One region of the Siphonobacter sp. SORGH_AS_0500 genome, then DNA from elsewhere that is predicted to be linked to it. Evidence: riboswitches for the same ligand, from Rfam matches in the RefSeq annotation. Region 1 holds a riboswitch; each other region holds the start of a gene.
The links. Region 1 has a riboswitch for cobalamin ahead of QE357_RS24610 (TonB-dependent receptor). Riboswitches for the same ligand answer to the same signal wherever they lie in the genome.
Positions count from the first base shown of each region.

Region 1 (7,579 bases):
TGAGTGACTGCGGAAATAGAAACTTGCCCATAAGAAGCAAAGCCGACCACTAAGCAAGGTCCTTCGCTTCGCTCTGGATGACAGGAAAGGATGATTGAATTCTAGAAGTATACCGCAGTCGCTCGGCTCTGCCGAGTGACTGCGGGGAAATAGAAAACTTGCCCATAAGAAGCAAAGCCGACCACTAAGCAAGGTCCTTCGCTTCGCTCTGGATGACAGGCTGCATGGTAAGTAATAGCTTAGGCAACCTGAGCTTTTTCACTGGACTTCTGGGTTTCAGGAACGCCCAGCCAGACGAGGATAAGAGCGGCGAGGGCAATGGCGGCGAGGACCAGAAAAACCGTTTGAAAATTACTCCGTTGAAGTAAAAAGCCCGCAAACGCATTACTTAACGAAGCTCCTAGCCCCACCGCCGTAGCAATGGCTCCCTGAACGGTGTTAAATAAACCAGACCCCTGCGTTAAATCCGATACGATGAGAATGGATAATACGCCAAAAATTCCGGCTCCAACCCCATCCAAAATCTGAATGCATACCAGTAATTCTTCATCGCTGGTAAGAGTATAGAGTACGCCTCGAATCGGCAAAACCAGAAAAGCGATCAGTAACAACCGTTTGCGGCCCGACGAAGCCTTCTTCCCCACCCAGGCACTGACGGGAATCATGACAACTTGTGCAACGATGATACAGGCCGACATATACAGTGACGCTCCTCCAGCATCGGCTTTCAGGGAGAGACGCTGCCCCAGTAAGGGTAACATAGCGGCATTAGCAAAATGAAACAACACACAGGCCAAAGCAAAAAACAACAGAGAAGGCTTGGCCAATAATGATTTCCATGGACTTGCCTCGCTCTCGTTGGCTTCCCCACTGCCGCGGGCTAGCTCGTCATTGATCTCTTCGCTCTTGATTTGCCAGATACTTAAGCTGCTTAAAACGGACATCAGGGCCAACAACACGAAAATTCCCTTACTGCTTAGAAAGTAACCAATTATACCCGCCAGTAATGCCGCTACAACATTACCCGCATGATTAAACGTTTCATTGCGACCAATACGGGCATCCAGAGCCTGATGGCCCACCAGCCCAAGCGTGATCGCGGCCACGGCGGGTGTAAACCAGGCAGCAGAAATGCCCATCAACACCTGACCGCCCATAATGACGGGGTAACTAGGCAGCAGGATGGTAAGCAGAGCGGCCACGGCCATTAAGCTGGAAGCCAGTATCGTAAACAACTTTTTTCGTGTCGTACGATCCACCAGTATCCCAGCGGGCGTTTGCATTACTACGGTTGTAATACCCATTACGGACATGGCAATGCCAATGTCCTGAGGCTTCCATTTTAAGCTGACCATCAGATAAATAGCCAGATAAGGGCCCATACCATCGCGAACGTCGGCGAGTAGAAAATTGGCTTTGTCCAGTGCCGACAAACTTTGCCGGGAAGGCTGCGGAGTAACGGTAGAAGACCTTACCATTTCTTGAAAATGAAAAACACCGCAATTACTAAAAAGACAAACCCAACGGCATGGTTCCAGGCCAGTCGATCCGTTTTAAACAGATATACCGTCATCAGTGTAAACACCGTCAGGGAGACTACTTCCTGAATGATCTTCAATTGGAAGAGAGAAAAGGGCCCTCCCGTCTCGTCCGAGCCAATACGGTTGGCTGGCACCTGAAATACGTATTCGAAGAAGGCTAAGCCCCAGCTCAGGGCAATGATGCCGAATAAAGATAGTTTCGCCAGTTGGGGCCATTGCTTTACCTGCAAATGTCCGTACCAGGCCAGCGTCATAAAGGCATTTGAAATGGTTAATAGAGCAATACAAGCTAATCCTTTCATGGTTCAAGTTTTGAGTTTGTATACTGAACTCTTTTTCTCAGCCATCCGCCAGCGGAAATGCGTATTTTAATTCATTTTTAAGCTCGCCATTTCTACGTTATCACTACTAACCAGCTAACTATCAAACCATTAACATCCTTACCAAACGTTTATTACTAAGACAAAAGGCCTTCCCCAATGGGAAAGGCCTTTTCATACTCAAAACAAGCAGTACTTTAAAACTGAAGGGCATACCGTAACGAAACACTCCGACCGGGCATGTTATAACCGCGTTTTTCGTAGTAGTTTTCGTCCGTTAGGTTATTGAGTAACAAAGTCAGCGTGTGCTTTTTCTCAAGCGTATACGCAGCCACCAGATCAACCACCATGAATGGCGTATACTCAATTTCCGGATTCAAGGCATCTGTATAATCAATATCGCGGCGGGTACCGACGTAACGGCCCGTTAATCGCAGACGCAGGTTTTTACGGTTATCAAATTCTAGTCCGTAATTGACATTGGTTTTCGCCACATTGGCAATCATCCGTTCCGTCCGGGATTCATCCGTTCCGACAATTACCTCCTGAGCTTTGAACATCGTTGTCAGGTTACCAAAAAGACGAAGGGCGTGTTTCTGATTATAACCAAAGTCATAACCCGCCTCCGCTTCCAGACCGTTTATATCCGAATCGGCGGCATTAATAAACGTAGTTCTCGAAACAATCACATCCCCATTGCCAAACGGCTCATTTACCGTCCGTACGACGCGGGCAATGCGGTTTTTCACCTGGGTAGAGAAATACGTTGCATTAGCGTAGAAACCCTGATGCTGGTAGTCCACCCCCACATCCCAGCTCCAGCTACTTTCATTCGCTAAGTCAGGGTTTCCGCTGGTTACGGCAATTTTCCCGGCGGTGGTTCGGGCTTCGGAATACCCCGCTACATTGTAAGCATCGGGGGTTACAAAGGCACGCCCTACAGTCGCTTTGATTCTTAAATGCTGAGGCAACTGATAGGTCACCCCCAGGTTAGGACTCAGGAAGGGATTGGTTTTCTTCCCCGCCCGGTACGACGTTAATAAAGGGGTTTGCTTGACATCAAAAGTAATCTGATCCCAACGCAGGCCGGGTTGGATCGTTAGTTTATCAACGTTCAGCGTTGCCTGGGCGTAAAAAGCCGAAGAAATCAGAGCATAATCGGGCTGCGTGGGAGCACGCTCGGTTGTGGCATCACTCCAGCGGCGACCCTGCGTCGAGGCATTGGTATAATCATAACCCAGCACCAGCGAATGCTGTCCTAACTTCCACACATCTTTCACCTGTAAACCCGACCAGGCATTTGCCGTGCGATTCGAGCGGTAAGGGATGACGGGTTTACCGGAAGCATTCAGGGTATAGTTATTATTCGCCTCATCGGCAGTAAACACCTTCAGACTAGGCTGGTGAGCACCGATTTGTCCGGTTAAGGAAGCTTCCAGCGAAGCCCGCTCGACATCCTTACTACTGGCTTCCGTAATTCCGTAAGCAATGTCACCGGGGGATTGAACATTGCGAGCCTGGAATCTTTCGCCGCGAACGTCTACCCGCCAGTTTTCCGCAATCTGGTATCCTAATCGCAACGCTCCTGAGTAATACTGTAATTGGGTGTAAGGCCGCGTCTGACCATCGTCACGACGATCATCTACTTCTTCACTCGTACCCTTGGCGTAATACTTCACGGCGTTTTTAAAACCGAACGCATTTCGTAGCCAGTTGTCTTTCCCGATTTTGTAATCTTTTCCCCGTTCAAAATAAGCGAAGGATAAATCGTAATCGAGTTTGCTGGTCAGGTTACCCCCCGAAGAAAAGCCAGCCTGAAGCGTTTGAAAACTACCATATTCGGCAAAAGCGTTTCCGGTAGGCGTTCCTTTCGAACGACGGGTAATCACGTTAATCACCCCTCCCATGGCCTGTGAACCGTACAAAGCCGAAGCAGGACCTTTCAGAACTTCAATGTGGTCGATGGCCGATAACTGAATCGTGGAAAGATTCGTCGCTCCCGCCGGACGACCGTCAATGAGTAATAACGTCCGCTGATTCAAACCCGAAAACTGCGGACGGAACCCACGGATTCCCACCCCCGAGGAAAGATTCGGATACTGAATTACCTGTACGCCCGCCGTTTTTTTAACTAGGTCAGTCAGATCGTTTGCAGGGGTTAAGTCCAGATCCGCCCGATTAATCAGTTTTAACGTTTGGGGAATGCGATCCAGTCGGGTTTCGGAACGGGTAGCCGTTACCACCACCGGATTAAGATTGCGGCTGGAATCAGCCGGAGTTTGAGCTAAAGCCTGGTGAGCCAGCAGAGCCAGTCCCAGCGAATAAGGCGTAAAACGCATGTAAAAATATATAAAATGAAAAAGGGGAAAAAAGTGCTAAGGATTACTGAAAAGATTCGTAAAGGGTTACGAATCCAATGAGGATGGAGAAAATACCTACGGCATAATTGATGATTACCAGGGCTTTTTCGGCCCGCTGCACGACCTGCTTCAGCGAAAAAGCCAGAATGCAACCGTACAAAGTCATCGCTACGATAATGCCGAGGCTTTGCAGAATAATAATCCAAACGGCGGTGCTGGCATCTTTGGCCGCCAGGGTCAAGGCTACGGTACAGGCTCCTCCCGTTCCGGCCAATCCGTGGATCATGCCTACTCCGAAGGAACGGCTGATTTTGGCCTCTTCCGGCGTTTGAATGGGTGCCGGAACAAAATTTCGCCGGATGGCTACTACCCCCAGCCAGATCATTAAAGGGCCCACCAGAAACTCCACGTAGGAAGCCACCTCTTCCGAGATCTGGGATTTCAGCAGCAGAATCAGGCAGGCAAAGAGAATCAGCGTAAAGGAATGCCCTAAAGCCCAGTGCGAAGACCGCCAGATGACTCGCCAAAGCTGGCCTTTTTTTCTTTCACTGGCCAACACGGAAACGGCAGCCATATGATCGGGTTCAAAGGAATGTTGTATGCCCAACACCAGCGAATCGAGTAATAAAGGATTGATCATTTGTTTCCCTTTTGAGTGTATACACGGGAAACAGGACAGAGGTGGAAACACCTCCTAAGCATGTGAAGCCTCCTGCCTTTCTTCCCGAAAGCATGAATGGTATGTTTAACAGGCAGGTCTTCTGGCTCTTTCCACTCCAAACGCCTTCCCCCAGCACGCTGGAGTGGCATTAATGTTTAGAGTTTACTTAGTTGTCCGTTTTTAGTTTGCCGTTTTCAGTTAGTAGTAAACTAATTGAAAACCGTAAACGGCAAACTGTAAACTAAGTAGAAATTACAGCAGCGGGTACTGCTCCGGGATTGCACCGGATTCCCTTTTAAGCTTCTTCTGACGGGCAGAAAAGGCACCAATTGAGCCGCGAAAGTACGATTATTTTTAACGTTCAGACCTCACCTGGAAAATTTATTATTGAACGTAAGTCCATAAACGGCTGAATTATACCCTACTTTTGTTCCTTCATTCAAGTTCTTTACTTCATTTTTCCACGGAAAAAGGTTCTGCTTAACTGCAGATTAATAGGGAATCGTGTGCAAATCACGAACTGTCGTGCAACTGTAAGTTCCGCTCCGTTTTCTGTTTTCAATTTTCTGTTTTCAGTGGTCATTAACTGAAAACGGCAAACTAAAAACGGACAACTGAGTAAACTCCTTGACAATAAAGCCACTGTGTCGTTAGGATATGGGAAGGCGTTTGGGAGGGGACGAGTCAGGAGACCTGCCTTTATTCTTAGCTGATCATGCTTTCACGGGTTAGAGCGTCGTCAAAGGGGAGTTTATGGATGGTAGGCACAGCCGTGCATGCACCGTCGCGTCTATACGTAAACTCTACTGACTTCTTCTGTTTCCCTGGTTCCTGATTGACTGGAAGGTAAGCCGAGAGCTTTTAACCTTTTTTGTTAAAAGTTATGCTCCCCACTTCTACTTCACGATTGAGTAGTAAAATCATTTTATCTACCCTGGCATTTATCCTTAGCGTCTGGCTAAAGAGTTACGCTCAACAAAAAAACGGTTCACTCGAAGGCCGCGTTGAAACCGAGAATCAAGAACCCTTACCCGGCATTTCCATTCGCCTGGAGGCCACTACTTTTGGCGTTACCACGGATGCCGAGGGTAGTTTTCAGCTACTAAACATTCCTACCGGTACTTATACGTTAACCGTCAGCGGGGTAGGTTATGAAGCACATCAAACTCAGGTAACGGTGAAAGCCGGCGAACGTCTGCCACTACGTTATCAGCTCAATCAAAAAACGCACGAGCTCTCGTTAGTAACCATTACCAGTCAGCGAAACCGTTCGTTTTCAGCCCTTAACAAAATCGACGTTCCCATTCGTGATTTGCCTTTGTCAGTCAGCTCAGTTACGGTCAAAACCATCGAACAACGCGGCATTGACGATCTGGGCGATGCCATGAAAAATACCACGGGTGTGCGTTCCAATAATACCTACGGTGGTTTTCAACACTTTACCATTCGGGGTTTCAGCAACTTTGTGTTATTGGTGGATGGTGTTCGCGATGAGCGGCATAACATCTCCACCAGTGCACCCAACACCAACCTCGCCAATGTGGAACGGATCGAAGTTTTAAAAGGCCCTGCTTCGGTGCTTTTTGGGCACTCGGCTTTAGGGGGTATCATTAACATCGTTCGTAAACAACCCACGGCTGATTTCAGAGCCAATTTTTCGACCAGCTACGGGAGCTTTAATACCCGCCGCATGCGGGCCGGAGCAGGTGGTTCCATCAACACCCAACTTCGTTACCGCATGGATTTTGGCGTGTCTAATACCGACGGATTTCGGCAGGCGGGTGTGGCTACCAATAATGCGTACGTAGCTTTGGAATACACGCCCACCAGCAAAGATTACTTTTATCTTGCCGTGGGAGCCAACAAGGATGTTTACCGAACCGATTCAGGCATTCCAGTACTGGCAGGTGGGGCTCTGGTACCCGGCATGGATATCACGACTCGCTATAATGATCCTGCTGATTTTCTAAAACACACACGGACGGATTTCCAGCTTCGTTACGTGCGGGAGTTAACGCCTCACCTGAAACTCTCGAATCAACTTTCGTATTCGGATGATAACATTGACTATTTCTCAACGGAAGAGTTAAGCCTCAATTCCCGACTCGATTCCATTACCCGCTCGTTCCCCTATTACTTCAATCACCTGACCAAACCCCTCCAAAACCAGTTGGAGTTAACCTATGACTGGAATACAGGCAAAATTTCGCAGAAAGTATTGTTGGGCTATTCGCTGAACTATCTGGACCGAAAAACGTACAACGGTACAATTGATGGGCCCGGCAAGTTTGCTAAAATTCCAGTTGTCAACCCTATCGAAAACCAAGGCTACCTCAACTATTATGATACTTACTACCGGGCTACGATAGAAACGGTTCACGGCATTTATCTACAGGATTTCATCCGTTTTTCCGAGAAAATCAAAGCCTTAGTCGGATTACGTTACGACCTCTTCAAAGGAGATTATTATACCGATCAGGTGGATCGGGAACGTCACGTCACCTCTTACGGGGCCACCTCAACCATTGCCCGTAATGCCCTGACGTATCGACTAGGGCTGGTGTATCAACCCATTGAACCATTATCGGTATACGCTTCTTATTCAACTTACTTCAAGCCTTCCCGTCGCGTGGCTCCCAACGGCGAGACCTTCGATCCCGAAACGGGTTATCAGGCGGAAGTGGGTTCCCGACTGGA
Region 1 is NZ_JAVIYT010000008.1:345,024-352,602, reverse strand. Features, by position in the region: gene QE357_RS24630 (MFS transporter) at 240-1,478, opposite strand; gene QE357_RS24625 (DMT family protein) at 1,472-1,843, opposite strand; gene QE357_RS24620 (TonB-dependent receptor) at 2,059-4,200, opposite strand; gene QE357_RS24615 (cytochrome c biogenesis protein CcdA) at 4,244-4,861, opposite strand; cobalamin riboswitch at 4,955-5,227, opposite strand; cobalamin riboswitch at 5,337-5,598, shown strand; gene QE357_RS24610 (TonB-dependent receptor) at 5,766-7,579, shown strand, end outside.

Region 2 (7,579 bases), on a different contig from region 1:
TGCTCGTCCGCATTGAAAGGGTTAATCAACATCTCCTCAGCCAGAGCCGTAGCTGCCTCCGGGTCTTTTAACTTCATCAACAACCGAACCTGCCGCTCCCGCGACGGCGGTGCGGTAGTCATCCGAAACAGCACCAGGGCTTCTTCCAGTTTTTTCTGGCGTTCCATGAAACCCGCGATCTTCAGCATCAGGCGATCCAGCGAAGGCTGAGCAATTTCAGCTAGGGGGACATGATTCTCATACCAATCCAGAAACCAGGTATTAATTGCCAAAGGATCTGTTTCGGCGGTTTTCATCAAATGGAAATCTTCCGCCGCCAATGAAACTTTTAGCCGATCTTCGACTTCTTCCCTGGAGGTAAAATGTGGGACAAAACGATCTTCATCAAAGCGTTCAAACCGAATATGGCCGAGATCCCGCACCACAAATTCACTCATATCCGCATGCCGGTTTCCAAAAAATAAAAACTTGAAAAGCATCGTCTGAGCCTCGTAATTAACCTTGACTACGGGTTCGCTTTGGTCAATATAACTGGCTAAATCTGGAAAAGGCACGGATTCTAACAACCAGTCGCTTACCTCGTCTTTTTTGAGACTGGCTTTGCCTTTGGTATCCAACGCCAGTTGTTTGGCAAAACCTAGTACTTCCGGCTTACTGAAAATGTCAAGAATCTCCCCCGCCCGATTCTGGTGATAGTCAGACAAACGGGCGACAAAACCTTTGTTTTCCAATTCAAGCAAAGCCTCCGCCCAGTTATCAATTTCGGGATACTTGATTTTTCGAACCCGAAAAAAGGCCACTCTTCGGTTGGTAAACCGAATAAAAAGGCACTGAGCGTTTTCGCTCAACTGATCGAAATCCTGAAGAAATTCTTTTTCATCGTCGGTTAATAAGTCCAGGTAAAACCGACGCACAAAGGCGAGTAAATAGGTAAAGTAATCGAGGTAATACTTCGGTGGAAGTTCCAGACGTTCAGACATAAATAGCTACGTGGCTTAGAGCTATGATAAGTCTTTTTCTCAGGAAAAAGTTTGATTTGCTATTAGTTTCTGAATATCGTGGCCCGCGTGAACCGACCGGCTTTTTCACTGGTAGCAATACGTTTGATAGGGCCTCACAGGTTGAGTTACCATTATTTCAACTAGTTGCTGCCAGCGAAAAAGCTGGCAGCGGCAGGGCCAGGGCCTTACTTTTTTGTTTCTTTATTTAGTAAGCTTACTCTAATGCCCTCGCCTCCTGCTGTAACTCCTGCAAACAATTCAGACACAAACAGCCGCTGTCATAATCCATGATCGAAATATCGCGGATGTATTGCATTTCCGACGGCGTTAATACGATCTGATTGCAGTCGCATTTTAAGCTTGCATTGAGTTTGCAGGTAAATAACTGCCCACAACGCGGACAGCCTTCAAGGGCATGTTTATTCATATGTTTAGAGTTAGGAGTTTAGGGTTTTGAGTTAATACTTGCGACGTAAATTCTTTTCTTATCAAAATAACTTCCTAACACTAAACTCAAAACCCTAAACATTACTCCAAAATTCGAATTGGTTTTTTATTTGCGTCTATGGCTACGAAGGTGAAGGTGCCGTGTATGGCTAGTTCGCGTCCTTCGGCGTACATGCTTTCTACGTAAATCTCCACGCTCACTCGCATACTGGTGTTCCCCACGTGTACGACGTTCCCAATCAATTCAACCAGCATCCCCGCCTGAATGGCCTGCCGAAAATCAATGCGGTCGCTGGAGACGGTTACCATGGGTTTTCGGGATAAACGGGTCGCAGTAATGAAGGCGATTTCGTCCATCCATTGCATGGCCATACCGCCGTATAAAGTATCGTAATGGTTGGTTGTGTGCGGGAAAACGGCCTTAAACACGCGGGTCTCCGCCGCCTTAATTTTTTCTTCGAGTGACATGGAAAATGGTTTTGAGTTTTGGGTTTAGCGTTTAGAGTTCAATGTAACATTAACTCTAAACGCCAAACCCAAAACGCTAAACTCCTAAGCTTTCACGGTTTGCTGCAATTGTTTAGCGGCAGCGACCATGTGGCGTAGAGCCTGATCAGTTTCGACCCAATGGCGGGTTTTTAGTCCGCAATCGGGATTGACCCACAAGTTACGAGCTGGAATGGTTCGAAGTGCTTTTTCCAGCAAATGTGCCATTTCTTCCACGCTGGGTACACGGGGAGAATGAATGTCATACACTCCCGGTCCGATTTCATTCGGGTACTGGAAGTTCGAAAACGCATCGAGTAACTCCATCTGCGAACGCGACGTTTCGATGGTAATGACATCGGCATCCATGCGGGCGATAGCCTCGATAATGTCATTAAATTCCGAGTAGCACATGTGGGTATGAATCTGCGTTTGATTGGTAACGCCGGCGGCACTGAGTCGGAACGCATCCACGGCCCAGGTCAGGTAAGTGCCCCAGTCGGCTTTGCGTAAGGGTAAGCCTTCGCGAATGGCAGGTTCGTCAATCTGGATGACTTTGATTCCTGCTTTTTCCAGATCCAGCACTTCATCCCGAATAGCCAAAGCGATCTGAAAAGCCGTATCCCTACGCGGCTGGTCATCCCGCACAAACGACCATTGCAGAATCGTTACTGGTCCCGTCAGCATGCCTTTCATTAATTGAGCCGTTTTGGATTGAGCAAACGTCGTCCAGCGAACCGTCATGGCTTCAGGTCGTTCGACATCTCCGTAAATAATGGGCGGTTTTACGCAACGGCTTCCGTAACTCTGTACCCAGCCCAATTGAGTAAACACATAACCCGAAAGCTGTTCGCCAAAATATTCAACCATGTCGTTTCGCTCGAATTCACCGTGAACCAATACATCAAGCCCGACTTCTTCCTGCCAACGAATGGATTTTTCGATCTCTCCCTCCACAAAAGCCTCATACTCTGCTTTGGTAACATCGCCTTTTTTGTACTTCGCCCGCCATTGACGAACCTCTTCGGTTTGGGGGAAAGAGCCAATTGTAGTGGTGGGAAACAGCGGTAACTGAAGGCTTGCTTCCTGAATTTTCTGACGAATCGTAAAGGCTTGCTTCCGTTCGAAATCGCTGGGTTGAACCGCTTGCACGCGGGATTTTACAATTGGTTTATGAATCAGCGAGCTCGTCCTTCGGCTTTCTATGGCCTGCTGATTTTCTGCTAATAGCTCCAGATTTTCGCCTTCGATTAACTGACCCAGCGTGGTTACTTCCTGCAATTTCTGTTTAGCAAATGCCATCCAGTTTTTGATTTCCGGTGTCAGTACCGCTTCGTTTTTCTCTAAATCCAGATCGTAAGGAGCATGCAATAACGAACAGGACGGAGCCACCCAGACACGGGCTTTGCCTAGCTTGGCAATGGCTTCATTCAGCAATTGCAACGACTGGCTGAAATCATTTTTCCAGACATTACGCCCATCCACTACGCCGAGCGAAAGGATTTTAGTGGAAGTAACGAATTCGTGATCCGCCAGAATGGAGGTTAATTGTCCCGATCCACGCACCAGGTCAATATGTAAAGCAGAAACGGGTAATTGCAGGGCCAAAGACTGATTGTCACCTAGTTTTTCGAAGTAAGTCGCCACCAGAAGCTGAACCTGAGGTAATGCTTTTTGAATAGCCTGGTACGCCTGCTGAAAAGCGATTTTTTCATTAGCTGACAAATCGAGCGTCAGGCAAGGTTCGTCAAGCTGTATCCAGGTTGCCCCCCGGTAACTCAGTTCGCGTAATACGTCAATATAAACGGGTAATAACCGATTGAGCAGATCAATTCGGTGGAAACCTTCTTCTTTTTCCTTACCCAATAACAGAAATGAAACCGGCCCCAGAATGACGGGCTTGGTAAGAATACCCATCTGCTTGGCATCTTCGAAGTCGTGAATGACCTTATCGGAATACCGTTTAAACTGCTGATCTTTCAAAAATTCGGGAACGATGTAATGGTAGTTGGTATCAAACCACTTCGTCATTTCCATCGCCTTTATGTCCAGCTCGGCCTTCTGGATTCCGCGAGCCATGGCGAAGTAAATCTCCAGTTCCCGATTGTTTTTTCCATCAATAACCGCCTGATACCTTTCGGGCACGGCTCCCACCATTAATGCAGTATCCAGCACCTGATCGTAATAGGAAAAGTCATTGGAAGGAATCCATTGCAGACCTGCCTGTAATTGCGTCTGCCAGTTTTGTCGGCGAATTTGCCGACCCGCCCACAGAAGTTCGTCTTTCGAAATCTTTCCTGCCCAAAATTGTTCGCAGGCCCATTTCAGTTCGCGTTTGCTGCCCACGCGGGGGTAGCCCAGGTTGTGAGTAACCATGTGTTTTTGTGTTAAAAAGGGTTTATCAAAACGCCTTCGAAACACCCAACCCGCCAAAAACGGTGAATTGTTACGAATCACTGATTCCGCATTAGTAACGTACGAGCCGTCATCCGTTCACGCGAATGACGGAGTTAATGCCTCTGCGATAAGGGTATAGCTTTCCCGGCCCGACTTCGTTGGTTTCGAAATCAGCACAATTCAGGCACAACCGCAAACCTGCCAGTTTCGGGACTAGCAGTGAGCAGAGTTGGGTAATCAGAAATTTGTAAAATCAATGCGTGAATCAGACCCTATGCGTGAAGGTATGACCATTGAGAAGGCTGGCAAGTCTCCTGGCTTGTATCATGCGACTCCCCCCTTCTCATTCCTCAGGGAACAATGGGAAATCTGGGATGCACTTGTTTCGAGGTTCGAAACAGATACTTACAGTAGCACGTCTGCTCGTGATTTTCACACGATTCCTTTTTCATTCCTTTAGCAGCGAAGATCTGCTAATGAAACCAACCATCCGATTGACGGGCGTTACAAAGAACGGGGCAAATATAAAGGATTAAACCCTTTTCCGGTTCTGCCGTTATAATAAAGATGAAGAGGAACAGAGCTTTTTTACTTGGCAAAAGATAAACTAAAGAAGCAAAAATATAACTTATCAAATCTAAATTATCACTTAAAGGCTAAAAAGAAGGGAAGTTTAGGGAAGTTTGGCCGAATGTATAATTTTGTTCCTTTCTCGACCGACTCATCAACACGTATAATAAGAGTTGTCAAATCATTACTCATTTAAACATCTGATTCTTACTGATGAAGACGCTGAACCAGTACAATTTCGCCGGAAAAAAGGCTCTTGTCCGCGTTGATTTCAACGTTCCCCTGAATGACCGTTACGAAATCACCGATGATACCCGTATCAAAGCAACCATTCCGACGATTCAAAAAATTCTTAACGACGGCGGTTCGGTTATCCTGATGTCTCACCTGGGCCGTCCGAAAGATGGACCTACTGAAAAGTATTCGCTTAAGCACTTAGTAAACGCCCTGTCTGTTATCTTCAACCGTCCCGTGAAATTTGCGGATGATGCCATTGGACAGCAGGCCATTGACCTGGCAGCATCTCTGCAACCCGGTGAAATTCTGTTACTCGAAAACCTTCGTTTCTACAAAGAAGAAGAAAAAGGGGACGTAGCTTTCGCCGAAAAATTATCTAAACTGGGTGACGTTTGGGTAAACGATGCCTTTGGAACGGCTCACCGTGCTCACGCTTCTACGGCGGTTATCGGTCAGTTCTTCACGGATAAAGTAAGCGGTTATGTTATGCAGGCCGAGCTGGATAATGCTCAACGCATTCTGGATAACGTAGAGCGTCCTTACACGGCCATTATGGGTGGTGCTAAGATTTCCGATAAAATTCTGGTGATCGAAAAACTGCTCGATAAAGTTGATAACCTCATCTTAGGTGGTGGTATGACGTATACCTTCACGAAAGCTCTGGGTGGTCAGATTGGTAACTCCATTCACGAAGATGACAAAATGGAGCTGGCTCTGGAACTGATTGAGAAAGCGAAAGAAAAAGGTGTAAACCTAGTTATGCCTCTGGATACAGTTATGGCCGATAAATTCTCGAATGATGCTTCCAAAACGACGGTTCCTTCCGGTCAGATTCCTGAAGGCTGGGAAGGTCTGGACATTGGACATCAGTCGATTGCCGTATTCACGGAAATTATAGAACAATCGAAAACAATCCTCTGGAATGGTCCGATGGGCGTATTCGAATTCTCGAACTTCGCCGTTGGAACGAACGCCATTGCAGAAGCCGTAGTGAAAGCAACGGAAGAAAACGGAGCCTTCTCCCTCATTGGTGGTGGTGATTCTGCCGCTGCGGTTAATAACGCGGGTTACGGTGATCGCGTAAGCTACGTTTCTACTGGTGGTGGTGCTCTGTTGGAATACATGGAAGGCAAAACGCTTCCCGGAGTAGCTGCTCTGGAAGCTTAAGAACAAATGCTTAGAAAAAGCCGACTCTGTAAAAAGGGTCGGCTTTTTCTATTTCACACCTTTAATAAAAATCGCGGCAAGCTCTATTCATTCACATGGAATCACTGAATTGTGGTATTTCCTGAAATCCATTTTAGCTGAACCTTTGTCACACCTTACTAATCAGGTAAACGCTTGTTCAACCTAAACCAATTTCAGAAAATGGCTACTAAAAATGGCACCTCCATTCTTTCCAATGACCCTTTTCAGGGTGAAACACTCACGCTCGAAGCTCCTCAAGTAACTGAAGATACACTCGAAAAAGTAGAGGGTTACTTCCCCGGTCGCACAGCTCAGGATGATGATGAAACCGCCAGCTCCAATAATCTCAAAGAATCTGCCTTTAGTACGGAGGAATCCGGTAGCCTGACAGGTCAGCAGGAACCCCTGAAAGATGCCTATTATGCCAGTTACCCCGAAGAAGAACTGCTGTCGGAAGTAGTGATTTACCCGGATGAACGTGTACGAATCACAGCCACCACGACTTACCCCTGGCGAGCTATTGTGGCTTTACGAATGACCGCTCAGGATGGTAGCCGCTGGATTGGTTCGGGCTATCTGGTTGGTCCGCGAACAGTCATTACAGCAGGTCACTGCGTATTCATGCACGAGCATGGAGGCTGGGCGAAAAGTATTGAAGTAATAGCCGGATTAAATGATGCCTCCCGCCCCTATGGCTCAGTTATTGCTACTGATTTTAGAAGTGTGACGGGCTGGACGCAAAGCAAGAACCGTAATAACGATTACGGAGCCATTATCCTTCCTGCCAATGCCCGCCTTGGCGATACCGTTGGGTATTTTGGTTTTGCGATACGAGATGATAATTATCTCAAAGCGAATGCTTTAAACGTTGGTGGTTACCCCGGCGACAAAGGAGGTAATCAGCTGTGGTGGATGGCTCAGAAAGCCTCGTCGGTTTCGGCCCGGGTCATTACTTATCAGATTGATACGGCGGGCGGACAAAGCGGTTGCCCCGTGTGGGTGAAAGTGGGCGAAAGTCGATATGCAGTAGGCATTCACACGAACGGGCACAGCTCGGGGAACTCAGCTACCCGCATTGTGCAGGCGGTATATGATAACATTCAAAACTGGAAAGCCTTAGGTTCATGACCATTGAAGGACAGCTGGTAACTCAGCAAAATCAACCCATTTCGGACGCGACCATTCTGATTCAGTCAGGGCCGGGAGCGTTTGCCGAAGTGGCAGCCTTAACGGATGCGAACGGGAAGTTTAGC
Region 2 is NZ_JAVIYT010000001.1:2,169,710-2,177,288, reverse strand. Features, by position in the region: gene QE357_RS09150 (VRR-NUC domain-containing protein) at 1-980, opposite strand, end outside; gene QE357_RS09145 (cysteine-rich CWC family protein) at 1,216-1,428, opposite strand; gene QE357_RS09140 (acyl-CoA thioesterase) at 1,530-1,916, opposite strand; gene metE (5-methyltetrahydropteroyltriglutamate--homocysteine S-methyltransferase) at 2,001-4,310, opposite strand; cobalamin riboswitch at 4,618-4,833, opposite strand; gene QE357_RS09130 (phosphoglycerate kinase) at 5,115-6,305, shown strand; gene QE357_RS09125 (trypsin-like serine protease) at 6,507-7,454, shown strand; gene QE357_RS09120 (carboxypeptidase-like regulatory domain-containing protein) at 7,451-7,579, shown strand, end outside.
Region 2: another riboswitch for cobalamin. It lies ahead of metE (5-methyltetrahydropteroyltriglutamate--homocysteine S-methyltransferase); the one in region 1 lies ahead of QE357_RS24610 (TonB-dependent receptor).

Region 3 (7,579 bases), on a different contig from region 1:
GACGGTGGGCATCATGGCCATTTGGCGGAAGAAATGGTTCGTGAATTGTGTGGCAATGACGCTCAAAAATGGGAAGAGACCATTTCTACGGCGGAGGAGTCGATCCGCCAAAGAATTTACCTCTGGAATTCGATTACCAGTTGCTTAAACGGAGGAGCTTTAGTTAATTCGTAAAATTTTTAATTAATTAAAGCGTTGATCTATATTCATAGCAGTTACTAAAAAAGCGTAAGTTTTTAATTAAAAAGTTATATAATTAATAAAAATTATTCATTTGTAGTAACGATTGGAGTGACCATAAACATAACAACGAGTCTTTACCTATTTTCCTAAAGTATGAACAGTTATCAAATCCAGGAGACCCCTGAAGTCTTTGACGTGGTTATCGTTGGGTCTGGAGCAGGCGGCGGTATGGCGGCTTATCAGCTATCCAAAGCGGGTGCCAAAGTTTGCTTACTGGAAGCTGGAGGTTACTATGACCCGGCTGATCCCAAGTATATCACTCAACTAAAGAATCCCTGGGAGTCTCCTCGTCGTGGGGCCAGCACTACGCGTCCTTTCGGTGATTTTGACGCCGCCTGGGGAGGCTGGCAGCTCGAAGGTGAGCCTTACTCTGCTGCTCCCGGAACAGAATTTCACTGGTTCAGAAGCCGGATGCTGGGTGGGCGTACCAACCACTGGGGCCGTATTTCCCTTCGTTTTGGTCCCGACGATTTTCGTCGCGGCAGCATGACGGGTATCGGGGATGACTGGCCAATTACGTACGACGACGTATCGCCCTATTACGATAAGGTAGATAAACTCCTGGGAATTTTTGGCTCAAAAGAAGGGCTTCGCAACGAACCCGACGGCCATTTCTTACCCCCACCAAAACCCCGTTTGCACGAGTTAATGCTGAAAAAAGCGGGTAAGAATCTGGGTATCCCGGTTATTCCTTCCCGTCTGGCGATTCTGACAAAAGCGATTAATAACGAACGTGGGCAGTGTTTTTACTGCTCGCAGTGCGGTCGGGCCTGTCAGGTTTACGCGGATTTTTCTTCGTCTTCCTGTCTTTGTAAACCTGCCGTTAAAACGGGTAACACAAGGCTGATCAACGGAGCGATGGTTCGCGAAGTATTAACCGACCAGAAAACCGGACTTTGCACGGGCGTTTCGTACGTCGATACCGCAACTTTACAGGAAAAAACGGTTCGGGCTAAAATTGTGGTGGTGGCGGCTAGTGCCTGTGAATCGGCCCGTCTGTTACTGAACTCCAAGTCGGCCCGGTTCCCAAATGGGCTGGCTAACTCCAGCGGAGTGATTGGTAAATACCTGAACGACTCCACCGGAGCCAGCCGCTCAGCCTTCGTTCCAGCTTTGATGAACCGGAAACGTTACAACGAAGACGGGGTAGGTGGAATGCACGTATACACGCCCTGGTGGCTAGATAACAAAAAACTGGACTTCCCTCGGGGGTATCACATTGAATACGGCGGGGGCATGGGCATGCCCAGCTACGGGTTTGGCATGGGCATTCAGGGCATGAACGGTAAGTATGCCTATGGCGATGGAAAAACGCAACCCGCAGGTGGATATGGATCACGTCTGAAAGAAGATGTACGTCGCTTCTACGGAGCTTACGTGGGCATGGCGGGTCGTGGAGAACCTATACCTTTGGAAAGTAACTATTGCGAAATCGACCCCAATAATGTCGATAAATACGGTATTCCGACGCTTCGTTTTCACTACAAATGGTCTGAAAACGAGGTTAAGCAGGCGAAACACATGCAGGATACCTTCGAGGAAATAATCCACGAAATGGGCGGTATTGCTCTGGGCTCCAAACCGGGTAAAGAGCAAAACTACGGATTAGAGGCTCCCGGAAAGATCATTCACGAAATCGGAACGGTACGCATGGGCAGCGATCCCAAAAAATCAGCTCTGAATTCTTTCATGCAGGGCCACGATGTCAAAAACCTGTTCGTAGTAGACGCCGCTCCTTTCGTAACGCAAGGCGACAAAAACGTAACCTGGACCATCCTAGCCATGTCCATGCGAACCAGTGATTACATCATTGATGAAGTGAAGAAGAAGAATCTGTAAAAGAGTTGTCTGTTTTCTGTTTACCATTTTCAGTGATGGCTACCATTCAACGTTTTGAGGATTTGAAAATTTGGCAAAAAGCTCGCTTGTATTCTCTGTCTATTTTTGAATTAACTGGGAGTGGGGAGTTTTATGCAGACTATGACCATCGCAGGCAAATCAGACGGTCGGCAGATTCTGTAATGGATAATATTGCAGAAGGTTTTGGAAGAGGAAGTCGAGGTGAATTTATTCAATTTCTGGGTATTGCTAAGGGCTCATTAACGGAAGTAAAATCACAGCTATACAGAGCTCTGGATCGTAAATATCTTTCATTACAAGCTTTTGAAAAGACTTATGAAGAAGCCGATGAGCTGGGAAAAATGATTGCTGGATTTATTTCCTACCTATCCAGAACACAGATTAAAGGAAGTAAGTATAAGCAAGTTTCTGAGAAAAGCGAAGTAAAGGAGCCTGAGATAAATTACGAAAATTGGTTCGAATCAACTGTAAACAGAAAACAGTTAACTGAAAACTGAACAAAATGAAACGTCGCGATACACTTAAGTCGATTGCCTTGGGGTCGTTGGGCATGGCTACGGTTCCTTCTACGGATCTGATAGCGGCTCCGCCCGAAAAACCGCTGGTGGTGCCCGGCGGACGGCAGAAATCGGAAGCCATCCGGGATGCCAAACTCATGGCTGATAAGTTCTTTACACCTCAGGAAATGAAAACCCTCACCGTTTTGTGCGACATTATTCTTCCGGCGGACGAGAAGTCGGGCAGTGCCTCGCAAGCGGGTGTACCGGCTTTCATTGAATTTATGGTGAAAGATCAACCCGTACACCAGATTCCTCTTCGTGGAGGGCTGGCCTGGTTAGATAATGAAAGCCGAAAACGCTTCAGCAAGAAATTTGTGGAGCTTACAAAAGCTCAGCAGATAGAAATCGTGGATGACATTGCCTATCCTGAACAAGCGAAACCTCAGTTCTCCCAAGGCGTTGCGTTCTTTAACAAAATGCGGGACATGACCTTAACCGGTTTTTATACCACCCGCATAGGCTTCAACGATTTGGGTTACGTAGGAAATACTCCCAACAACTGGGAAGGAGTGCCCGAAGAGGTACTGAAGCAATACGGCCTGAGTTATGAGTAATGGGGTTTGAGAAGGTTAGAATTAGGTGTGAGAAGTTTGATTTAGTTTGAGAAAGTAAGATAAATGAGAGGTTTTCATCAAACTCCTCACACCTAATTCTAACTTCTTCTAACTAAATTAAATCTCTCAAACTACTGCTAACCTTCTCAAACGTAGTAGAACGAAAGGTATACTTAATGCTGATTCGGTAAAAGACCGGGTCAGCATTAAGTATTTTTTATACTTTTGCCCACGTTTTAGGTTTCAGCAGAAACTCTGTTGAATGAAAAGGGAACACCGGTGTAAATCCGGGGCTATCCCCGTAGCTGTAAGTTTTAATGAGTTTAGAGTGGTAAGTTTTGAGTTTAGGGTTAAGATTGTAAAGTTGACAGCCTTCATAACTCAAAACACTAAACTCCAAACTCAAACACAACTTCCAAAAGCCACTGTACACACGTATGGGAAGGTGGGGGTTGAGATGAAACGAGCCAGAAGACCTGCCTGAAATGGTATACTTTTCGAGCTTTCGGGTGAAAAGCCGTGAATGAATTTCAACGCACTGGATGGTAACACCCAGCCGGATTTCTATTCACTTTTCTACGAAAGACTCCTTACTTAATCATTAGTGGAGTCATGAACACATTTACCAGAATTACCTTTCTTCTCCTGATTACAACTTTGCAGGTCTGGGCTCAAAAACCGGATACCCAACTGGAAGAAGTAACCATCACCGCCAATCGTACCGGACAAAAATTATCCCAAACGGGTAAAGTAGTTACCGTTCTTACCGATTCAACTTTACAAAAATACGCTACTCAATCGCTTGGCGAGTTATTAACCCGTCAGGCCGGGGTTATGATCGTTGGGGCTCAGGGGCCGCTGGGAACCAATCAGACCGTCTCATTACGCGGAGCCGGTGGAGGAAACACCCTGATTTTACTCGATGGCTTACCCATCTATGATCCCTCTCAGATTAATAACACGTTTGATCTCAATCTGCTTTCGGTTGGGGAATGCGAACGAATTGAGATCATTCGGGGAGCTCAGTCTACCCTGTACGGTTCGGATGCGGTAGCTGGGGTAATTAACATTTTTACTAAAAAAGAAGGGTATCGACCCATCGGAGGCCATGCCACCGTTCAGGCCGGAAGTTATGGTACTTTCCGGGGAACCGTCGGTGTGAATGGAGCTTCAAAAGTAGGTTACTTCAATGCTCAATATACCCGATTGCGTTCCGATGGATTTTCGGCGGCATATGATGCGAAAGGAAATCAGAACTTTGATAACGATGGTTTCTGGCAGGATAACGTTCTCTTAAACGGCGGTATTAATCTTTCTCCCAATCTAATCTGGAAGGTACGGGGCCTGTATTCGGGGTATAAAAATGAAATTGACGCCGGAGCCCTAACCGATGATCCCAGCTATAATTACCGTAACACCTTCAAACTGGCCGGAACAGGGATAGATTATAGTTATGCTTCTGGAAAACTGACGGCAAATTATGCGTTCTCGGCTTTCCAACGTAATTCTGTTCAGGACAAGTCCACGTTTGAGGGAAATAGTCATTTTGCAGAAATCTATAATAGCTGGCGGACTACTAGCTGGTTAACTCTCGTTACCGGGGTTGATCTGCGGACTCAGAATACAGCTCAAACCAATCCTTATGCTCCACCTTTAGAGAAAAATCTAGCGAAAACAACTTTATTCAGTGCGTATGCCACGGCTTTGATTCGAACCGATTCCAGCTTTGCTCTGGAACTGGGCGGACGCTATAACCATCATTCCCTATACGGTAGTAACGCAACTTATTCCATCAATCCTTCTTATCTTTTAAGCAATCAGGTAAAATTCTTTGCTAACCTTTCCAGTGGATTCCGGGCCCCAAGCTTGTATCAGTTGTATTCGCCGTATGGTAACAAAGATTTGAAGCCCGAAATGAGTCGTTCGCTGGAGGCTGGTGTTCAGTTATTTGCTACGGATAAACGATCATTTATACGAGCTCTTTATTTCGATCGGGCTATTAAAGACGTGATTGCTTTTCAGTCATTAAGCGTTGAACCTTACGGTAAGTACGTGAATTATAGTCGTCAGAATGATCATGGGCTGGAATTTGAAGTATCGAGTCGCTTTAAAAATTTAGTGGTTTCGGGTAATTTAACGTATGTAACGGGTCGGGTGACTCAAACGGTTAATGGTCGAGACTCCAGCTCATTTAATCTCTTCCGAATTCCGAAGTGCATGGGAAATACAACCATTGGTTATCAGTTCACGAAACACTTTTTTAGTTCTTTGTCAATGCGGAGTGTGGGTAATCGTCAAGATAAAGTATATGGTCTAGGCATTGTGAATCTTAATGCATACACGACGCTTGACGCTTATGCCGAATATCAGTTCAATGCTTTCGTCAAACTATACGGTGACGTTCGTAACCTTACGGATAAGCAGTATTTTGAGGTTTACGGGTATAACACCCGTCGGCGTAATTTCAACATAGGCTTAAAGTTTGATTTTTAGCAGATTAGATAATCGATCCTATGTCCTTCGAAGAAAGAGTACAATATAAAATTGACCATAAAACCAAGCCTTTAGGAGCTTTAGGCCAGTTGGAAACTCTGGCATTCCGCATGGCCTGTATACAGCAAACCGAAACGCCAGAGTTACGAAAAGCCGCCCTGGTAGTCTTCGCGGCAGATCACGGCATTGCTCAGGAAGGGGTAAGTGCGTATCCCGCAGAAGTAACTTATCAGATGGTGCTCAATTTTCTGGCGGGTGGAGCCGCTATTAACGTATTCTGCCGCCAGAATGAGCTGGAGTTATACGTGGTTGATGCGGGTGTGAATGCCGAATTCTCAGAAGAAACACAATTGATTCACGCCAAAGCTGGTTACGGTACAAATAGTTACTTGAAAGGGCCAGCGATGAGTTCAGAACAGCTTCGGTTTTGTCTGGAGAAAGGAGCCATGATTGTGAATGAACTGCACGATAAAGGCTCCAATGTGATTGGTTTTGGGGAAATGGGAATCGGTAATACGTCTTCATCGAGTGTATTGATGAGCATGGCTACTGGCCTTCCCATTGAAAGTTGCGTAGGGAAAGGGACTGGCGTTAATCCCGAACAATTACAACGAAAAGTAACGGTTCTGAAGGAAGCCATCCGGGTAAATGGGAGTTGCAGTGACCCTTACCAAATGCTTCAAACGTACGGTGGGTTTGAAATTGCTCAAATGGTGGGAGCCATTCGGGCGGCCCGTTCGAGAAAAATGATAATCTTAGTCGACGGATTTATTTCTACCGTTGCTCTGCTGATTGCCAGCCAGATGCAGCCTGATGTACTGGAAAATGCGATTTATTGTCATCAGTCGGCTGAACAGGGACATCGCCTTCTGCTTGATTTTTTGCGAGCGAAGCCGCTTCTTCGTATGAACTTACGGTTGGGAGAAGGCACGGGCTGTGCGTTGGCATATCCTTTATTGAAAAGTGCAGTAGCTTTCCTGAATCAGATGTCCACCTTTAACGAAGCAGGCATTTCTTCGCACAAGAATGATACATGAGTTACGAATCCTATTAACGGCGGTACTTTTTTATACCCGGATTCCATGCCCCGCCTGGGTGGGGCATGGACCCGAACAAATGCGGCAGTCTCGTAAATATTTTCCAATGATTGGGGGAATCGTTGGAGCCATTATGCTCGCCGTTTATTTCAGTAGTACGCTTATCTTTCCCAAAAACATCAGCCTTCTCTTAAGCATGGGTGCGGGTGTACTAACGACCGGAGCTTTCCATGAAGATGGCTTTGCTGACGTGTGCGATGGCTTTGGCGGCGGCTGGAGTAAAGAGCAGATTCTCCAAATCATGAAAGACAGCCGGGTGGGGACATTCGGTGTCGTGGGTATTGGGCTGTTATTGAGTCTCAAATACCTGATCCTGGTAGAAATTGCTACCCTTTCCGAGCCTCTCATCTGGAGTACCATCTTTTGTGGGCAAATTAGTAGCCGATTAATAGCCTCTATAGCCGCTGAAACGCACGAATACGTTCGTGATGAAGCCAGTAGTAAATCAGGGGCCGCAACATCGAGTCGTATAGGCTGGAAGGGCTTGATCCCAGGCGTTTTATTTACGGGCCTAACCTTCTTTTTACTGCCTAGTTATTGGCTTGCTCTGGCTGTTTTAGGGGCTTATGGCTCGAAAGTAATGCTGAGCTGGTTTTTTAAGAAATGGATTGGCGGTTACACGGGCGATTGCCTCGGGGCGATTCAGCAGGTTAGCGAAGTAGTTTTTTATCTGGGTATATACGCCATATGGATTTGTTTGTAATGCGGCACACTTCCGTGCATAATACCAAAGGAATGTGTTACGGTCAACGGGAGGTGGATTTATCAGAAA
Region 3 is NZ_JAVIYT010000001.1:3,700,931-3,708,509, reverse strand. Features, by position in the region: gene QE357_RS15880 (DUF3050 domain-containing protein) at 1-174, shown strand, start outside; gene QE357_RS15875 (GMC oxidoreductase) at 337-2,082, shown strand; gene QE357_RS15870 (four helix bundle protein) at 2,118-2,600, shown strand; gene QE357_RS15865 (gluconate 2-dehydrogenase subunit 3 family protein) at 2,606-3,217, shown strand; cobalamin riboswitch at 3,439-3,716, shown strand; gene QE357_RS15860 (TonB-dependent receptor domain-containing protein) at 3,830-5,710, shown strand; gene cobT (nicotinate-nucleotide--dimethylbenzimidazole phosphoribosyltransferase) at 5,731-6,747, shown strand; gene QE357_RS15850 (adenosylcobinamide-GDP ribazoletransferase) at 6,737-7,510, shown strand; gene cobC (alpha-ribazole phosphatase) at 7,495-7,579, shown strand, end outside.
Region 3: another riboswitch for cobalamin. It lies ahead of QE357_RS15860 (TonB-dependent receptor domain-containing protein); the one in region 1 lies ahead of QE357_RS24610 (TonB-dependent receptor).

Region 4 (7,579 bases), 120 kb from region 1:
TTCAGTTCCTTTTCCAGGTAAACAATGATTTTCTCCTGGTTATCCGCCACAATCTTCACGGGGACTTTTACATTTTCCCAACGAATATTCAGCGTTAAAGACGAGCTGGTAATGTCATTTAAATCAATCGTAAACGTTTCGTAATTTTCTTTGGAAACAACGGGCTTAACGGTAACTTTTGCTACGTCTTTCGCCGCATCAAAAAACTGCTCGCCCTTGCTTTGAAGGCCACTGTTCAGAATAACCGTCCAACTGTCTTTTCCGGGAATGGTGTATAAGCTATACGCACCCGCCGCCACTTTCTGACCGCCGAAGATAACGTCCTCACCAAACGTGATTTTCGTCAAAGCATTGGCTCCGGTTCTCCAGCTTTTACCGTAAGGGATCATTTCACCGAATACTTTACGACCTCTCATCGAAGGACGAGAATATTCCAGCTCGATTTTAGACGTAGCAAATTGTTGGGTCAGGCTGATTTTAGGGCTTGCAGAAGGTAACTTCATATCCTGAGCCATCGCCGCTGTTGATAATAAACAGGCACTGGCCAGACAGATAATAACTTTTTTCATAATGAATTAAAAGATGTTTTGCAATCAAGAAATGAAACCGACGTCAGCTCATTCGTCCGCAAATTACATCCAGTAACTTCCAGAAAAAAATGCTTGAGCATCACCAGGAGCAGGTGAAAGTGCTATTTCATTCTTCGTCCATAAGCTAGAAAATCATTGATGCCCTATAAAATCTGCATAAAAACGACCATTGTTTTTTTAGCTACTTTGACTAATTTGGCCAATTGCCAAAGCGAAAGTTTTAACAAGCCATCCCATGCATTTGAATAAAAATATCCTATCACAAATTCAGTCCATTATTGCCAATGCCCAGCAAAAAGCCATACGTAGTGTGGACTTTGAGCGAGTGCTGATGTACTGGCATATTGGAAAAGTAATAGTTGAGGAAGAGCAGCAGGGCGAAGACCGGGCTACTTACGGGACCTTTTTGATAAAATCCATATCCGATACTTTTCAACCCCAATTTGGGACCGGATTTTCGGTGCGACAGTTAGAGATGAATCGGCAGTTTTACCGTACGTTCCCAATTACGAACGCACTGCGTTCGCAATTCAGTTGGACTCATTACAGGTTACTTATTCGTATTGATAATCAAGACAAAAGAGAATTTTATATAGCAGAAGCTGAAAAAAACAATTGGACGGCAAGGCAACTCGAACGCCAGATCAACAGTCAGTTATTTGAGCGACTTTTGTTGAGCAATGACGTACAGGCCGTTTTGGCCGTAGCCCGAAATGAAAAACAACCCACCGATGCCAAAGAGATCATTAAAGACCCAATGGTGCTGGAGTTTTTAGGGCTTAAAAGAGAAGCATCGTATTACGAAAAAGACCTGGAAACGGCTATCATTACCCACTTGCAGGATTTTATTTTAGAACTGGGTAATGGCTTTGCTTTTGTAGCCCGGCAAAAAAGAATCCATATCGACGGGGATGAGTATTTTGTGGATTTGGTATTTTACAACCGCTTGTTGCAATGTTTCATAGTGATTGAAATAAAGACTCAAAAACTCACGCACCAGGATTTAGGGCAATTGCAGATGTACGTAAATTATTATGACCGCTACGAAAAACAGGAATTTGAAAACCCCACCATCGGCATTTTGCTTTGCACCGATAAAAATGATGCAATGGTCAAAATATCTTTGCCTGAAAGTAACAAAACCATCATTACCAGTAAATACCAACTCTATTTACCTACCGAGCAGCAACTGCTGGAAGAAGTGAAGAAAGAAATCGAAAAATTGGATAACATTTGATTAGCAATACGAGCTTACCCCAGACCAGCACCAACGAAGAACCCTTTGAATAGAACAATTAACTATTGCTTTCGGGAAGCAAATTCAGCCTGATTGCGAGGGTGAAATAGCTCTGTCTGGCTCTGGAGAAAAAAATATTACATGTTCATGGCTTTGTTCCCTAAATGTGGGTTATAGCTCTGAAATAACGGGTACACAAGATTTTATCGACATGTACTATCCTTTAGTTTTAGAAAAATGAGGCATCGAATTGTGATTTCTGGAGGACCGGGGGCGGGGAAAACTACCTTAATTGACGCTTTGCAGAAACAGGGGTATGCCACTTCCGCAGAAGTTTCCCGTCGGTTAATTCGCCAGCAAGTGGAGCTTCAATCTGACTTAGTTCCCTGGAAAAATCTGGAAGGCTTTGCCCGGCTGGCTCTGGAGGCCATGATTAGGGATTTCGAAAACAGTCCTTCCGAGCTAACCTTTTTTGATCGCGGCATTCCTGATATCATTGCTTACCTGAAAGTTGGCGGCTTACCGGTCTCCAAAGATTTCCTGACAGCTGCTCGGCGTTATCGGTACCATAACCAGATAGTTATGACGCCGCCCTGGCTGGAAATTTACGTAAACGACGACGAACGCTGGCAAAGTTTTCAGGAAGCACAGGAGCTTTATCAGGCCATCGCCAGCGTTTACAAAACCTGCGGGTATGAGTTACTGGAATTATCCAAAGGTCCAGTAAATGAGCGAGTTACTTTCGTCACCTCTGCTCTGACAGGACTTCTTTCCGTTGAAGCCTTTCCCGCCCGTTAATTCTTCGTAGATTTGCCCCTTCATTCATACATGAAGGTATGCCTCCTGTATAAAGGAAGGTATTTAAAAGGGAATTCGGTGTAAACCCGAAACAGTCTCCGCTGCTGTAAATTCCAGTTGAGTTGAATGAGTTTTGAGTATAGAGTTTTGTGTTGATTCTGCCAAATGCCAGACTAACTCAAAACCCAAAACTCAAAACCCTACACACAAAACTTCCAAACACACATCCACTGAGCCTAGCTTGGGAAGGAGTTTGGGAGGGAATGAGTCAGAAGACCTGCCTTGATGGTTAACCCCCGACAGCTTTCGGATGAAAAGCTGGTACGAACCATGATGCATTATTCTATTTTTTCCAGCCGGAAAACAATGACCCGGTGGGCTTTCGGTTTGCTCATTAGCCTGGGCTGCATGGCAGGCTTTACGCAATGCAGTACTACTTCTTCCGTCTCTGAACAAGGCGACATTTCAGTTAAACAGGATTACTTTCCCGAAAAAGTAAAACTTAGCCACGCCAGAGGCTTCCGCATTCAATACCGACCCAACTATAAGGTAGTCGATATTCTCAGTCCCTTTGAAAAATCCACGGATACCGCTCGTTACATCCTCTTGCAACGCGGTACGCCCCGGCCCAAAGGGTATGCAGATCGGCAGATTATTGAAATTCCCCTCCGAACCATGGTCGGGATGTCTTCACTCCACATTGGTTTGCTGAGTTTTCTCTCGGCAGAAGACGTATTAATTGGACTGGGCGATTTGAAATACGTATCATCACCCAAAGTCATTGAACGGATTAATGAAAAGAAAATTACGCAGGTCGGTAAAGATCAGACGCTTAACGAAGAGGTTCTGGTAGCATTAAAACCCGATCTGGTGATGACCGTAGGGCAACCTAATGCCCGCATGGATCGGTACCAGACCCTGAACGCAGCAGGCGTGCCGGTGTTAATCAACTCCGAATGGGTAGAAAATACGCCGCTGGGACGGGCAGAATGGGTAAAACTGATGGCGGCTTTGCTGAATAAAGAAGCATTGGTTAATCAGAAATTCGCTGAGGTTGAAAAGGAATACAAACGCCTGGCGGGCCTGACTAAAAACCTAAAAAACAAGCCCAGCATTATCACGGGTACGAGTTATAAAGATGCCTGGTATGTTCCGAACGGAGATAGCTATATGGCTCAGTTTTTTCGGGACGCGGGCACTACCTATCACTGGGACAAAGTCAAGGCAACGGGAAGCTTACCTCTCAATTTTGAAGCCGTTTATCCCATTGGTTTGAAAGCGGATTACTGGTTGAATGTCGGCATTAGCGGTCGCGATACGAAGAAAGACATTCTTGATAAAGATAGCCGTTACGGAGATTTTAAGGCTTTCAAAACGGGTCAACTCTATAACTATAGCAAACGGACCAATGCTCGTGGATCGAATGATTACTGGGAGTCGGGAGCGGTTAATCCGCATCTGATTTTATCCGACCTGATTAAGATTCTGCACCCGGAGCTTTTACCCGATTACGAGCTGTATTACTACAAAAAACTGCAATGACCCGACCGCTGTTATTCAGCCTGCTGATTCTGCTGAGCGTGGTGTGTTTCTTAGTAAACCTTACGCTTGGTTCGGTATCGATTCCAGCCAGGGAAGTGGCCCGTATTCTCTTTACCCAACAATCTGAACAAACGGCCTGGCTTTTCATTATTGAAAAAATTCGTTTGCCTAAAGCCCTTACCGCCGTATTGGTGGGCTGGGGACTGTCAGTAAGTGGGTTACAAATGCAAACCTTATTCCGAAACCCACTCGCGGGACCTTCGGAACTGGGCATTACCGCCGGGGCTGGGCTGGGGGTGGCAGCTATTATGTTAGGTAGCGGAAGTGTAACGAGTTTATATGCCATTCGTCAGTTAGGGATTTCAGGCAGTTGGCTGATTGTATTCATGGCCTCGCTGGGTTCGGCGATGGTGTTATTGCTAGTCTTGTCAATTGCTGGACGGATACGTGATCATGTCGTCTTGCTCATTGTTGGTGTGATGGTGGGAACCATCACGATTTCCATCATTAGCATCTGGCAGTATTTCAGTCAACCCGAACAATTGCAGGAATACCTGCTCTGGACGTTTGGCTCGCTGGGCGGTGTGGTAGATTATCATCTGCTTGTGCTTTCTACCGTGGTGATTTTCGGATTAATACTCGCCTTTGCTTCGTCCAAGGCTTTAAATAGTTTATTACTCGGCGAAGCGTATGCCCGTAGTATGGGCTTAACCGTAGGCCGGGCCCGCACCATCATTCTGGCCAGTACCAGCATTCTGACGGGAAGTATCACAGCCTTTTGCGGACCCATCGGCTTTATTGGGATTGCCGTACCACACTTAACTCGCTCGTTGCTGGGCACTTCTAATCACCGCATTCTCATCCCGGCCAGTGGATTAATCGGTAGTATCTTAATGCTGGTTTGCGATAGCATTGCTCAGTTACCCGGCACCCAGTCGGTTTTACCGATCAATGTTGTTACTTCTTTGCTTGGGGCTCCGGTCGTGATTTGGATGATTGTTAGTCGTCATAACCTCAGAGCTTCTTTCTCATGAGTGCAGACCTGTTATTACATACCCGTCACTTAAGCATCGGTTATGGCAATCATCGGGTGGCGGGACCCTTATCCGTTCAGCTCAAGGCAGGGCAACTCGTGTGTTTACTCGGGCCCAATGGAGCCGGGAAATCCACGCTCATGCGAACCCTTTCGGGCTTACAAAATGCCTTAGAGGGGGACGTATATCTAGGAGATAAACGACTTCCTCATATTCCGCCGACTGAACTGGCTAAAAAATTAAGTCTGGTCTTAACCGAACGGGTCGAAGCGGGTCATTTAACCGTTGGTGAACTGGTCGCTCTGGGTCGGACGCCTTATACCAACTGGCTCGGAAGCTTAACTTCAGTAGACCAGGAACGAGTTCAATGGGCTCTGGCACTAACGGGCACTCAGTCGTTCATAAACAGACGCTTACCTCAGTTAAGCGATGGCGAGCGTCAAAAAGTAATGCTGGCTCGTGCTCTGGCTCAGGACACGGATTTGATTTTACTGGATGAACCCACGGCTCATCTCGATTTACCCAGCCGCGTGGAACTGATGCGGTTGTTACACGAACTGGCCCGACAAACCCGGAAAGCTATTTTGCTCTCTACGCACGAACTGGACCTGGCCCTTCAGGCAGCGGATGAATTATGGCTTTTGGGAGCTAAAGGAGAATTTGAGCACGGCGTTCCCGAAGATTTAGTCCTCAACGGGTCCTTCGAGCGAACGTTCGCTGCTTCTGGTTTTGCGTTTGACCGTACCACCGGAACGTTTCAAATGTATCCGGCTCCAACGGGACCAGCCTTGGAGTTACAGGGTAATTCCGCCGCTTACTTCTGGACGCGAAGGGCCTTATCACGCGAAGGGTATCAAATTCAGGCATCGGCCAGACATTCCGTTCAAGTTACCGACGAAGGATGGTTTATTGATGAACAAACCTTCGTTACTTCTATTCACGATTTATTACAGGAACTTTCCAATCGGTATTCATACCGCACTGACAATGAAGATTTACACAAAAAAAGGCGATAAAGGCACGACGGGACTCTTTGGCGGCAGCCGGGTTGATAAAGACAATGTTCGCATGGAATGCATTGGAACGTTGGATGAAGTCAACTCAACTATTGGTTTGTTACGGGTGAAACTGGGCAATGAACATGCCTGGCAAAGCAACCTTCACAAAATTCAGAAGGACATGATGGACATGATGTCGCATCTGGCTCGCCCTTCGGACGCGAAAAAAGAAAACAAGAACCCTATGCCCGTAGACGGAGCCGAATTTTGCGAAAACTGGATTGATGAACTGGAGGCGGCGATGACTTCTCCTTCGGATTACTTTCTGTTACCCGGCGGGAATGAAGTGTCGGCCCTATGCCACATGATTCGTACGCAAATGCGTCGGGGCGAACGCCGACTGGTTTCCCTGATTAAAACGGATGAGGTTCACGAGGCCATTCCAGCCTATATTAATCGTTTGTCCGATCTGTTTTTTACTCTGGCCCGGGCCGAGATGGATCAGGCGGGAGTGGCCGAGGAGAAATGGCAACTATTCCTTTACAAACGTTTTAAATCTGCCGAATGATCCTTTATATCTCGGGAGGAGCCCGCAGCGGCAAGAGCCGTTACGCCCAGTTGCGGGCTAAGGCTTGGTCAGAAAATCCCGTTTACGTAGCCACGGCTAAAATTTGGGATGAGGAATTTGCCGAACGGGTCCAGCGACACCAGCAGGAACGCGGTCCTGAATGGACCAGTCTGGAAGCCGAGAAAAATCTTGCCGGACTGCCCCTGGCTCATCGGGTCGTGGTGATTGATTGTGTTACCTTATGGTTAACCAATTTATTCATGGACCATGACAGCAACCTTGAATCAACCTTAGCTGCTTTCAAAGCTGAGATTGATGCTCTGTTACAAATTCCTGCAACGCTGATCATCATATCCAATGAAATTGGGATGGGCTTACACGCCGAAACGGCTCTAGGTCGCCAGTTCACTGATTTACAAGGCTGGGCGAATCAATACGTAGCGGAGAAAGCGTCAGAAGCTATCTTCATGGTTTCAGGGTTACCGTTGGATTTGAAGAAATGAATCATTAACTGCTTTCAGAATTTCAACCTTTAGACTATGCTCGTCCTCGACTGTGTCGCGGATGCCTGAGAAAAGCGTCTGCGACGTTCAGCGTTCTAGACGCTCTTCTTTCCAATCCGGCTTGGAAACGAGGGCTAATAGTTGAACGAAGAGCGTTTTAAAGTAACATCTTCTTTTAGTAGAGACGCGACTTTATCGCGTCTGGGGTAAGAGGCAATAAAGGCTACATTCCATATACTCCCATTCCCCAGCAAGACGCGATAAAGTCGCGTCTCTACCTTAATTTGTATTTCGATATCCCTCCCCCAG
Region 4 is NZ_JAVIYT010000008.1:223,822-231,400, reverse strand. Features, by position in the region: gene QE357_RS24220 (DUF2911 domain-containing protein) at 1-569, opposite strand, end outside; gene QE357_RS24215 (PDDEXK nuclease domain-containing protein) at 826-1,827, shown strand; gene QE357_RS24210 (AAA family ATPase) at 2,065-2,625, shown strand; cobalamin riboswitch at 2,643-2,925, shown strand; gene QE357_RS24205 (ABC transporter substrate-binding protein) at 2,911-4,167, shown strand; gene QE357_RS24200 (iron ABC transporter permease) at 4,164-5,201, shown strand; gene QE357_RS24195 (ABC transporter ATP-binding protein) at 5,198-6,217, shown strand; gene QE357_RS24190 (cob(I)yrinic acid a,c-diamide adenosyltransferase) at 6,189-6,767, shown strand; gene QE357_RS24185 (bifunctional adenosylcobinamide kinase/adenosylcobinamide-phosphate guanylyltransferase) at 6,764-7,270, shown strand.
Region 4: another riboswitch for cobalamin. It lies ahead of QE357_RS24205 (ABC transporter substrate-binding protein); the one in region 1 lies ahead of QE357_RS24610 (TonB-dependent receptor).